2 regions of the Streptomyces sp. NPDC104814 genome follow, and region 2 is predicted to be linked to the other one. Evidence: riboswitches for the same ligand, from Rfam matches in the RefSeq annotation. Region 2 holds a riboswitch; the other holds the start of a gene.

Region 1 (4,405 bases), on a different contig from region 2:
CGCGCGGCGTGGTGGCCACCGCGTCGTACGAGGCGCGGGTCTTCGGGGTCCATTCGGCGATGCCCACGGCCCAGGCGCGCCGGCTGGCGCCGAACGCCGCGTACCTCACGCCCCGCTTCACCTTCTACCGGGCGATCAGCGAGCAGGTGATAGGGCTGCTGCGGGCGCTCTCGCCGCTGGTGGAGCCGCTCAGTCTGGACGAGGCGTTCGTGGACCTGGAGGCCGGGGGAGTCGCCTGGGACAGCGAGTCGGCCGAGCGGGCGGGGCTGAAGCTGCGCGCGGACATCCTGGCGGTCACCGGGCTGACCGGTTCGGTGGGACTCGCCGCGTCCAAGATGATCGCGAAGATCGCCTCCGAGCGGGCCAAGCCGGACGGGCTGGAGCTGATCGAGCCGGGCACCGAGCGGGCTCTGCTCGGGCCGCTGTCGGTGCGGACCCTGCCGGGAGTGGGGCCGGCGACCGGCGACCATCTGCGGCGGGCCGGGATCAGCACGGTCGACGAGATCGTGGAGGCCGGTGAGGACGAGCTGGTCCGGCTGCTCGGCAAGGCCCATGGCCACGGTCTGTACGCCATGGCGCTGGCGCACGACGAGCGTCCCGTGGTGGCGGAGCGGGAGGCGAAGTCGGTCTCCGTCGAGGACACCTACGACGTGGACATCCACGACCGGCTGCGGATCGGGCTGGAGGTGCAGCGGCTGGCCGAGCGCTGTGTGCGGCGGCTGCGCTCCGCCGGGCTGTCCGGGCGGACCATCGTGCTGAAGGTGCGGCGCTACGACTTCTCGACGTTGACCCGGTCGGAGACGCTGCGCGGGCCGACGGACGATCCCGCGGTGGTCCGGGAGGCGGCGCTGAGGCTGCTGGACGCGGTGGACACGACGGGCGGGGTGCGGCTGCTCGGAGTCGGCGTCACCGGGCTCGCCGACTACACCCAGGAGGACCTGTTCGCGCAGGCGGCCGGGGAGCTGGCGCGGGCTGAGGGGCCGCAGGAGGAGGACGCCGCGCAGGCGCCGCAGCCCGTCTCCGAGGGACCTGAGCCGGAGCAGCGGCTCTGGCTGCCGGGGCACGACGTGCGGCACACGGAGTACGGGCACGGTTGGGTCCAGGGCAGCGGCCTGGGCCGGGTCACGGTCCGCTTCGAGACACCCGACTCGGCGCCGGGCCGGGTCCGGACGTTCCGGACGGACGATCCCGCGCTGGAGCCGGCGGAACCGCTGCCGCTGGTGCGGCGAAGACCGGACGCCCCGGCCGCGTACCTCGACGGAGCGGCTTCGGGGGCGGTCGGACCGGGGGCCGGGTCCGCGGCGGAGGGGCCGGCGGTCGACGGCGGCGCCGAGGCCGGCCACCCGGCGGCCAGCGGGTGGAGGGGACCGCCCTCCCCGAGCTGAAGTGCAGGGGAGGGGGTGCGCGGTCCGGTCCGCACGGACGCGCCGGTCCCGACCTGTCGCATGTGGGCGGGCCGTATGGGGGCGGGCGCCGGCGGGAAGGGGATGGGTCCGGAACTGCCCGTCAGGGCTCCTCCGTGCCGGCCACCTTGCCGAAGTCGTGGTCCTGGAGCGGGGGAGGGGCGGTGATGTCGAGGCCGTAGTGGTGGTAGAGCTGGAGTTCCTGTTCCGGGGAGAGGTGGCGGCCCACGCCGAAGTCAGGGGCGTCCTTGATCAGGGCGCGTTCGAAGGGGACGTGCAGGGCGCCCTCGATCAGTTCGCTCGGCTCCAGAGGGACGAAGGCGTCCCTGCTGAACAGACCCGTCCGTATGGCGGCCCACTCCGGCACGCCCGTCGCGTCGTCGAGGTAGACCTCGTCGACGGTGCCGATCTTGACGCCGCTGCGGTCGAACGCCTTGCGGCCGATCAGGTTGCGCGGATCGATCTCGGTCTGCACGGGCCCTCCACTCGCTCGCAAGACTGCTGTAAGCACTACGAAAGAGCACAATCGTGATGGCGGCCACTCGGGGGCCCCGGCGTTGACCTCGCTTGGTAGGCTGACAACGGCTGCTGACCCCGTGCGGGAGAGTCCTCCAGACTTCATCGGAGGCGCCGAAGGAGCAAATCCTCCCCGGAATCTCTCAGGCTCACGTACCGCACGGACGAGGTCACTCTGGAAAGCAGGGCGGGTGCCGACGGCTTCCGCTCTCACCGACGGTGAAAGCCGGGTGCCCTCGGGCGCTCCGGTGAAGCTCTCAGGTCGAGATGACAGAGGGGGAGGCCGTTCGGGTACCCGTGCCGTGGTGCCCCTCGAAGGTCGCGTCAGACCAGGAGGCCTCCGCAATGACCGCCCATCGCATTCCGCTCTCCGAGCTCGAGAAGGGGATTCCCTTCGAGCAGCGTCACATCGGTCCCGACCACGAGGCACGGGCCAAGATGCTCGCCCAGGTCGGGTACGGCTCGCTGGACGAGCTCACCGCCGCCGCGGTGCCGGATGTGATCAAGAACGCCGACGCCCTGGACCTGCCGGGCGCCCGCAGCGAGGCCGAGGTGCTCGCCGAGCTGCGCTCCCTGGCCGACCGCAACCAGGTGCTCGGCTCGATGATCGGCCTCGGCTACTACGGCACGTTCACCCCGCCGGTCATCCTGCGCAACGTCATGGAGAACCCGGCCTGGTACACGGCGTACACGCCCTACCAGCCGGAGATCTCCCAGGGCCGGCTCGAGGCGCTGCTGAACTTCCAGACCACGGTCGCCGACCTGACCGGTCTGCCCACCTCCGGCGCCTCCCTGCTCGACGAGGGCACGGCCGCCGCCGAGGCGATGGCGCTGTCCCTGCGCATGGGCAAGAACAAGAAGGGCCTCTTCCTGGTCGACGCGGACGCGCTGCCGCAGACCATCGCCGTCATCCAGACCCGCGCCGAGCCGACCGGCGTCGAGGTCGTCGTCGCCGACCTCGCCGACGGCATCCCGGCCGACCTCGCCGCCCGCGAGATCAACGGCGTGCTGCTCCAGTACCCGGGCGCCTCCGGTGCCGTACGCGACCTCAAGCCTGTCATCGACCAGGCGCACGAGCTGGGCGCGCTGGTCACCGTCGCCGCCGACCTGCTGGCGCTGACGCTGCTGAAGTCGCCGGGCGAGCTGGGCGCGGACATCGCGGTCGGCACCACGCAGCGCTTCGGCGTGCCGATGGGCTTCGGTGGTCCGCACGCCGGCTACATGGCCGTACGCGAGAAGTTCGCCCGCAGCCTGCCCGGGCGGCTCGTGGGCGTGTCCGTGGACGCGGACGGGAACAAGGCGTACCGGCTGGCGCTGCAGACGCGTGAGCAGCACATCCGCCGGGAGAAGGCCACCAGCAACATCTGTACCGCGCAGGTCCTGCTCGCGGTGATGGCCGGCATGTACGCCGTCTACCACGGTCCGGACGGCCTCAAGGGCATCGCGCGGCGCACGCACCGGTACGCCACGATCCTCGCCGAGGGGCTGAAGGCCGGCGGCGTGGAGATCGTCCACGGCGCCTACTTCGACACCGTCACCGCGCGGGTGCCCGGCCGGGCCGCCGACGTCGTCGCCGCCGCGCGGGAGGGCGGGGTCAACCTGTACCCGGTCGACGCCGACCACGTCTCCCTCGCCTGCGACGAGACCACGACCCGCGACCAGCTGGCCGCCGTGTTCGGCGCCTTCGGCGTCGCGGGCGACATCGAGGCGCTGGACGCCGCCGCCGGTGAGGCGCTGCCGCAGGACCTGCTGCGCTCGGACGCCTACCTGACCCACCCGGTCTTCCACCAGCACCGCTCCGAGACCGCGATGCTGCGCTACCTGCGCAAGCTGTCCGACCGCGACTACGCGCTCGACCGCGGCATGATCCCGCTGGGCTCCTGCACGATGAAGCTCAACGCGACCACGGAGATGGAGCCGGTCACCTGGCCCGAGTTCGGCCAGCTGCACCCCTTCGCGCCCGCCGGGCAGGCCGAGGGCTACCTCACCCTGATCCACGAGCTGGAGGACCGTCTCGCCGAGGTCACCGGCTACGACAAGGTCTCGCTGCAGCCGAACGCCGGTTCGCAGGGCGAGCTGGCCGGTCTGCTGGCCGTGCGCGGCTACCACCGCGCCAACGGCGACGAGCAGCGCACCGTCTGCCTGATCCCGTCCTCCGCGCACGGCACCAACGCCGCCAGCGCCGTGATGGCCGGGATGAAGGTCGTCGTCGTCAAGACCGCCGAGGACGGCGAGATCGACGTCGAGGACCTGCGGGCGAAGATCGAGCAGTACCGTGACCAGCTCGCGGTCCTGATGATCACCTACCCGTCGACGCACGGTGTGTTCGAGGAGCACGTCGCCGACATCTGCGCCCAGGTGCACGAGGCCGGCGGCCAGGTGTACGTCGACGGCGCCAACCTGAACGCGCTGGTCGGCCTCGCCAAGCCGGGTCACTTCGGCGGTGACGTCTCCCACCTGAACCTGCACAAGACGTTCTGCATCCC
Region 2 (4,405 bases):
GGCGAGGAAGCCGACGGGGTCGTCCTGCCAGTCCGGCTCGTACAGGCGGACCCGGCCGCCGCTCGCGGGGCCGTCCAGCGGGGTGCGGCCGGCCCGGCACACCTCGGCCACCGCCTGGGGCGGCAGCGGTATGCCGACCAGGCCGCCCGGGTTCACCGCGATGCCGACCTGCGCCGGCAGCCCGCGCGCGAACTCCACTGCGGGCGCGACGGTGTACGACATGTGGGCGCCGGCGACCTGGCGGAACTGCTCCTCGGAGCTGAAGACGGGGACGTAGGCCTGGCCGGCGATCTCGGTGGTGGGCAGGTCGAGGGGGCCGCTGTGCGGGCCGCCGCCGTGGGGAAGGGGGATCCACAGGAAGCTGCGGCCGAGCACCTCCACGATCCGGCCGCCGGCTCCCGGGACGCCGAGGGAGGCCGACAGCACCTCCTCCAGCTCGTTGCCGGGCCATCCGCCGTGGGGATGGGGGTGCGTCTGCGCCGGGAAGTCCGCCGGAAGGTCGGCAGGGAAGTCCATCTCTCCACCATCTGCTTCGAACCGCTGCTGTGGCTGAAAGGCTAACCGCACGGCGGTTCAGCCGGTGAAGGCGATCCGCCGCAGGGCGTTCGCCGCGTCCCGGTCGAGGAGGACCGCCGCGTCGCAGCCGGCCGGCAGGTCGCCGCGCTCGACGGCGGACAGCAGACGGGCCGTGGCGCGGCGATGGCGGTGGAAGGCGTACCGGGAGACGCCGCGGCCGCGTGCGCGCTGGCCGGTCAGGGCGGTGTCCGGGTCGGTGTCGAGCAGCAGCAGGTGCAGGGTGCCGCCGCGGCGGCGGGCCGTGCGCGCCAGCCAGCCGCGCACCCAGGACTGTGTGCCGCAGTCGTGCACGACGACGCCCTCGCCGCTCGCCAGGGCGCGGCGCAGGGCGGCGTAGTGGGCGAGGCGGACCAGCGGGCGGTAGAGCGCGTAGGGCAGCAGGCGGGACAGGCGGGCGTCGTAGCGGTCGCGGGTGTCCTGGGAGTCGACGCGCAGGCCCGGTACCGCGCGGCGCATCAGGGTGGACTTGCCGCTGCCGGGCAGTCCGGTGACGACGACCAGGTCGCACGGGCCGAAGAGCAGGGCGTGCGGGCTGCGGCCGGCCCGCTCGCGCAGGTCCCGCACCACCGGGCCGGTCCGTGTCTCCAGGGCGGGCGCCGCCGGCTGCGAGGGCAGCGTGAGGCCCGGGGTCGTCGCGTACGCCGTGATCCTGTCCACCGTCATCGTCCTCCCCTGGCGTTCAGGTGATGACCTGCCCAACGCAGGTAAAGAGAAGGTAATGCGGATCGCCTCCCGGTTTCGTGTACGTACCGCCACAACCCGGTTACAGATGCGGCCTGCCGTCTTCGGGCGAGGCGTGCAATGATGAGCCCGCCAACTGCATACCGGCCGTTTGAATCCGCGCGGGAGAGTTCCCAGCCCAAGGCTGGGGCGCCGAAGGAGCAAGTCCCTCCCTTGAATCTCTCAGGCCCCGTTACCGCGCGGGCGAGGCACATCTGAAAAGCGGGCCGTCCACGTCGGCGGCCCCACCCAAGGTGCAAGCCAGGACCGTGAGCGGTCATGGCGAACCTCTCAGGTTCCGATGACAGATGGGGAGGAACTTCCTCGCCCTGTCCTTCCCCTGGGAGACGACCGACCGATGAGCAGTACCGAACTCCGTCTCACCGCGCTCGATGCCGTGCATCGCTCGCTCGGCGCAACCATGACCGACTTCGCCGGCTGGGACATGCCGCTGCGCTACGGCTCCGAGCGCGACGAGCACAACGCCGTACGCACGAAGGCCGGGCTCTTCGACCTCTCCCACATGGGCGAGATCACCGTCACCGGCCCGCAGGCCGCCGCCCTCCTCGACCACGCCCTGGTCGGCAACATCGGCGCGGTCAAGACCGGCCGCGCCCGCTACACCATGATCTGCCAGGCCGACGGCGGCATCCTGGACGACCTGATCGTCTACCGGCTCGCCGAGACCGAGTACATGGTCGTCGCCAACGCCTCCAACGCCCAGGTCGTGCTCGACGCCCTCACCGAGCGCGCCGCCGGCTTCGACGCCGAGGTGCGCGACGACCGCGACGCGTACGCGCTGCTCGCGGTGCAGGGCCCCGAGTCCCCCGGCATCCTCGCAAGCCTGACCGACGCCGACCTCGACGGCCTGAAGTACTACGCCGGCCTGCCCGGCACCGTCGCCGGCGTCCCGGCGCTCATCGCCCGCACCGGCTACACCGGCGAGGACGGCTTCGAGCTGTTCGTGAAGCCGGAGCACGCCGTCGAGCTGTGGCAGGCGCTGACCAAGGCCGGCGAGGGCCTGGGCCTGGTCCCGTGCGGTCTGTCCTGCCGGGACACGCTGCGCCTGGAGGCGGGCATGCCGCTGTACGGGCACGAGCTGACCGCCGAGCTGACCCCCTTCGACGCCGGGCTCGGCCGGGTGGTCAAGTTCGACAAGGAGGGCGACTTCGTCGGGCGCGAGGCGCTCGCCGCGGCCGCCGAGCGCGCCGAGTCCAGCCCGCCGCGCGTCCTGGTCGGCCTGGTCGCCGAGGGCCGCCGCGTCCCGCGCGCCGGGTTCCAGGTCGTCGCGGACGGCAAGGTCATCGGCGAGGTGACCTCGGGCGCCCCCTCTCCCACGCTGGGCAAGCCGATCGCCATGGCCTACGTGGACGCGGCGCACGCGGCGCCGGGCACGCCGGGTGTCGGCGTCGACATCCGCGGTACGCATGAGCCGTACACGGTCGTGGCGCTGCCGTTCTACAAGCGGCAGAAGTGACACTGGCGTAAGCCCTCCGACGTGACATGGGGCACATCGCCCCTGGTCACGCGCGTCTTCGCAGTCCCCCATTCATCAGCACAGACCCGCGTACAGGAGAATTCAGGCCATGAGCAACCCCCAGCAGCTGCGCTACAGCAAGGAGCACGAGTGGCTGTCGGGCGCCGAGGACGGCGTCTCGACGGTCGGCATCACGGAGCACGCGGCCAACGCGCTCGGTGACGTCGTGTTCGTCCAGCTCCCGGAGGTCGGCGACACGGTCACCGCGGGCGAGTCCTGCGGCGAGCTGGAGTCGACCAAGTCCGTCTCGGAGCTGTACTCCCCCGTCAACGGTGAGATCACCGAGGTCAACGAGGACGTCGTCAACGACCCGTCGCTGGTGAACTCGGCCCCCTTCGAGGGCGGCTGGCTGTTCAAGGTGCGCGTCACGGGCGAGCCGGACGACCTGCTCTCCGCCGCCGAGTACGACGCCTTCACCAACGGCTGAGAGGTCGCAGGAATCCCATGTCGCTTCTGAACACGCCCCTGCACGAGCTCGACCCGGACGTGGCCGCCGCGGTCGACGCCGAGCTGGACCGCCAGCAGTCCACCCTGGAGATGATCGCCTCCGAGAACTTCGCCCCCGTGGCGGTCCTCGAGGCCCAGGGCTCGGTGCTGACCAACAAGTACGCCGAGGGCTACCCCGGCCGTCGTTACTACGGCGGCTGCGAGCACGTCGACGTCACCGAGCAGATCGCGATCGACCGGGTCAAGGAGCTGTTCGGCGCCGAGTACGCCAACGTCCAGCCCCACTCCGGCGCCTCCGCCAACCAGGCCGCGCTCTTCGCGCTGGCCCAGCCCGGCGACACCATCCTGGGCCTGAACCTGGCGCACGGCGGCCACCTCACCCACGGGATGCGGCTGAACTTCTCCGGCAAGCAGTTCAACGTCGTCCCCTATCACGTCGACGACAACGGCCTGGTCGACATGGCCGAGGTCGAGCGGCTCGCCAAGGAGCACCGCCCCAAGGTGATCATCGCCGGCTGGTCGGCGTACCCGCGTGAGCTGGACTTCGCGGAGTTCCGCCGGATCGCCGACGAGGTCGAGGCGTACCTGTGGGTCGACATGGCGCACTTCGCCGGGCTGGTCGCGGCCGGGCTGCACCCGAACCCGGTGCCGTTCGCCGACGTCGTGACCTCCACCACGCACAAGACGCTCGGCGGCCCGCGCGGCGGCATCATCCTCGCCAAGCAGGACTTCGCGAAGAAGCTGAACTCCTCCGTCTTCCCGGGCTTCCAGGGCGGCCCCCTGGAGCACGTGATCGCGGCCAAGGCGGTCTCCTTCAAGCTGGCGGCCTCCGAGGACTTCAAGGAGCGCCAGCGTCGTACCCTGGAGGGCGCCCGCATCCTCGCCGAGCGGCTGACCTCGCCGGACGCCCGTGAGGCGGGGGTGAACGTCCTGACCGGCGGCACGGATGTGCACCTGGTCCTGGTCGACCTGCGCGACAGCGAGCTGGACGGCCAGCAGGCCGAGGACCGCCTCCACGAGGTGGGCATCACGGTCAACCGCAACGCGGTCCCGAACGACCCGCGCCCGCCGATGGTGACCTCGGGCCTGCGCATCGGTACGCCCGCCCTCGCGACCCGCGGCTTC

What was found. A riboswitch is a leader RNA that binds a small molecule or an ion and turns the genes downstream of it on or off. The one in region 2 is predicted to bind glycine.
Region 1: linked by a shared signal. The riboswitch ahead of gcvP (aminomethyl-transferring glycine dehydrogenase) and the one ahead of gcvT (glycine cleavage system aminomethyltransferase GcvT) in region 2 are both predicted to bind glycine.

What each region holds. Positions count from the first base shown of each region.
Region 1 covers NZ_JBVJOL010000004.1:512,629-517,033, reverse strand. The annotation lists gene ACZ64A_RS18270 (DNA polymerase IV) at 1-1,385, shown strand, start outside; gene ACZ64A_RS18265 (PRC-barrel domain-containing protein) at 1,507-1,878, opposite strand; glycine riboswitch at 1,993-2,088, shown strand; gene gcvP (aminomethyl-transferring glycine dehydrogenase) at 2,265-4,405, shown strand, end outside.
Region 2 covers NZ_JBVJOL010000003.1:521,805-526,209, reverse strand. The annotation lists gene ACZ64A_RS15490 (enhanced serine sensitivity protein SseB) at 1-516, opposite strand, end outside; gene ACZ64A_RS15485 (AAA family ATPase) at 574-1,239, opposite strand; glycine riboswitch at 1,410-1,505, shown strand; glycine riboswitch at 1,506-1,614, shown strand; gene gcvT (glycine cleavage system aminomethyltransferase GcvT) at 1,655-2,773, shown strand; gene gcvH (glycine cleavage system protein GcvH) at 2,883-3,260, shown strand; gene ACZ64A_RS15470 (serine hydroxymethyltransferase) at 3,278-4,405, shown strand, end outside.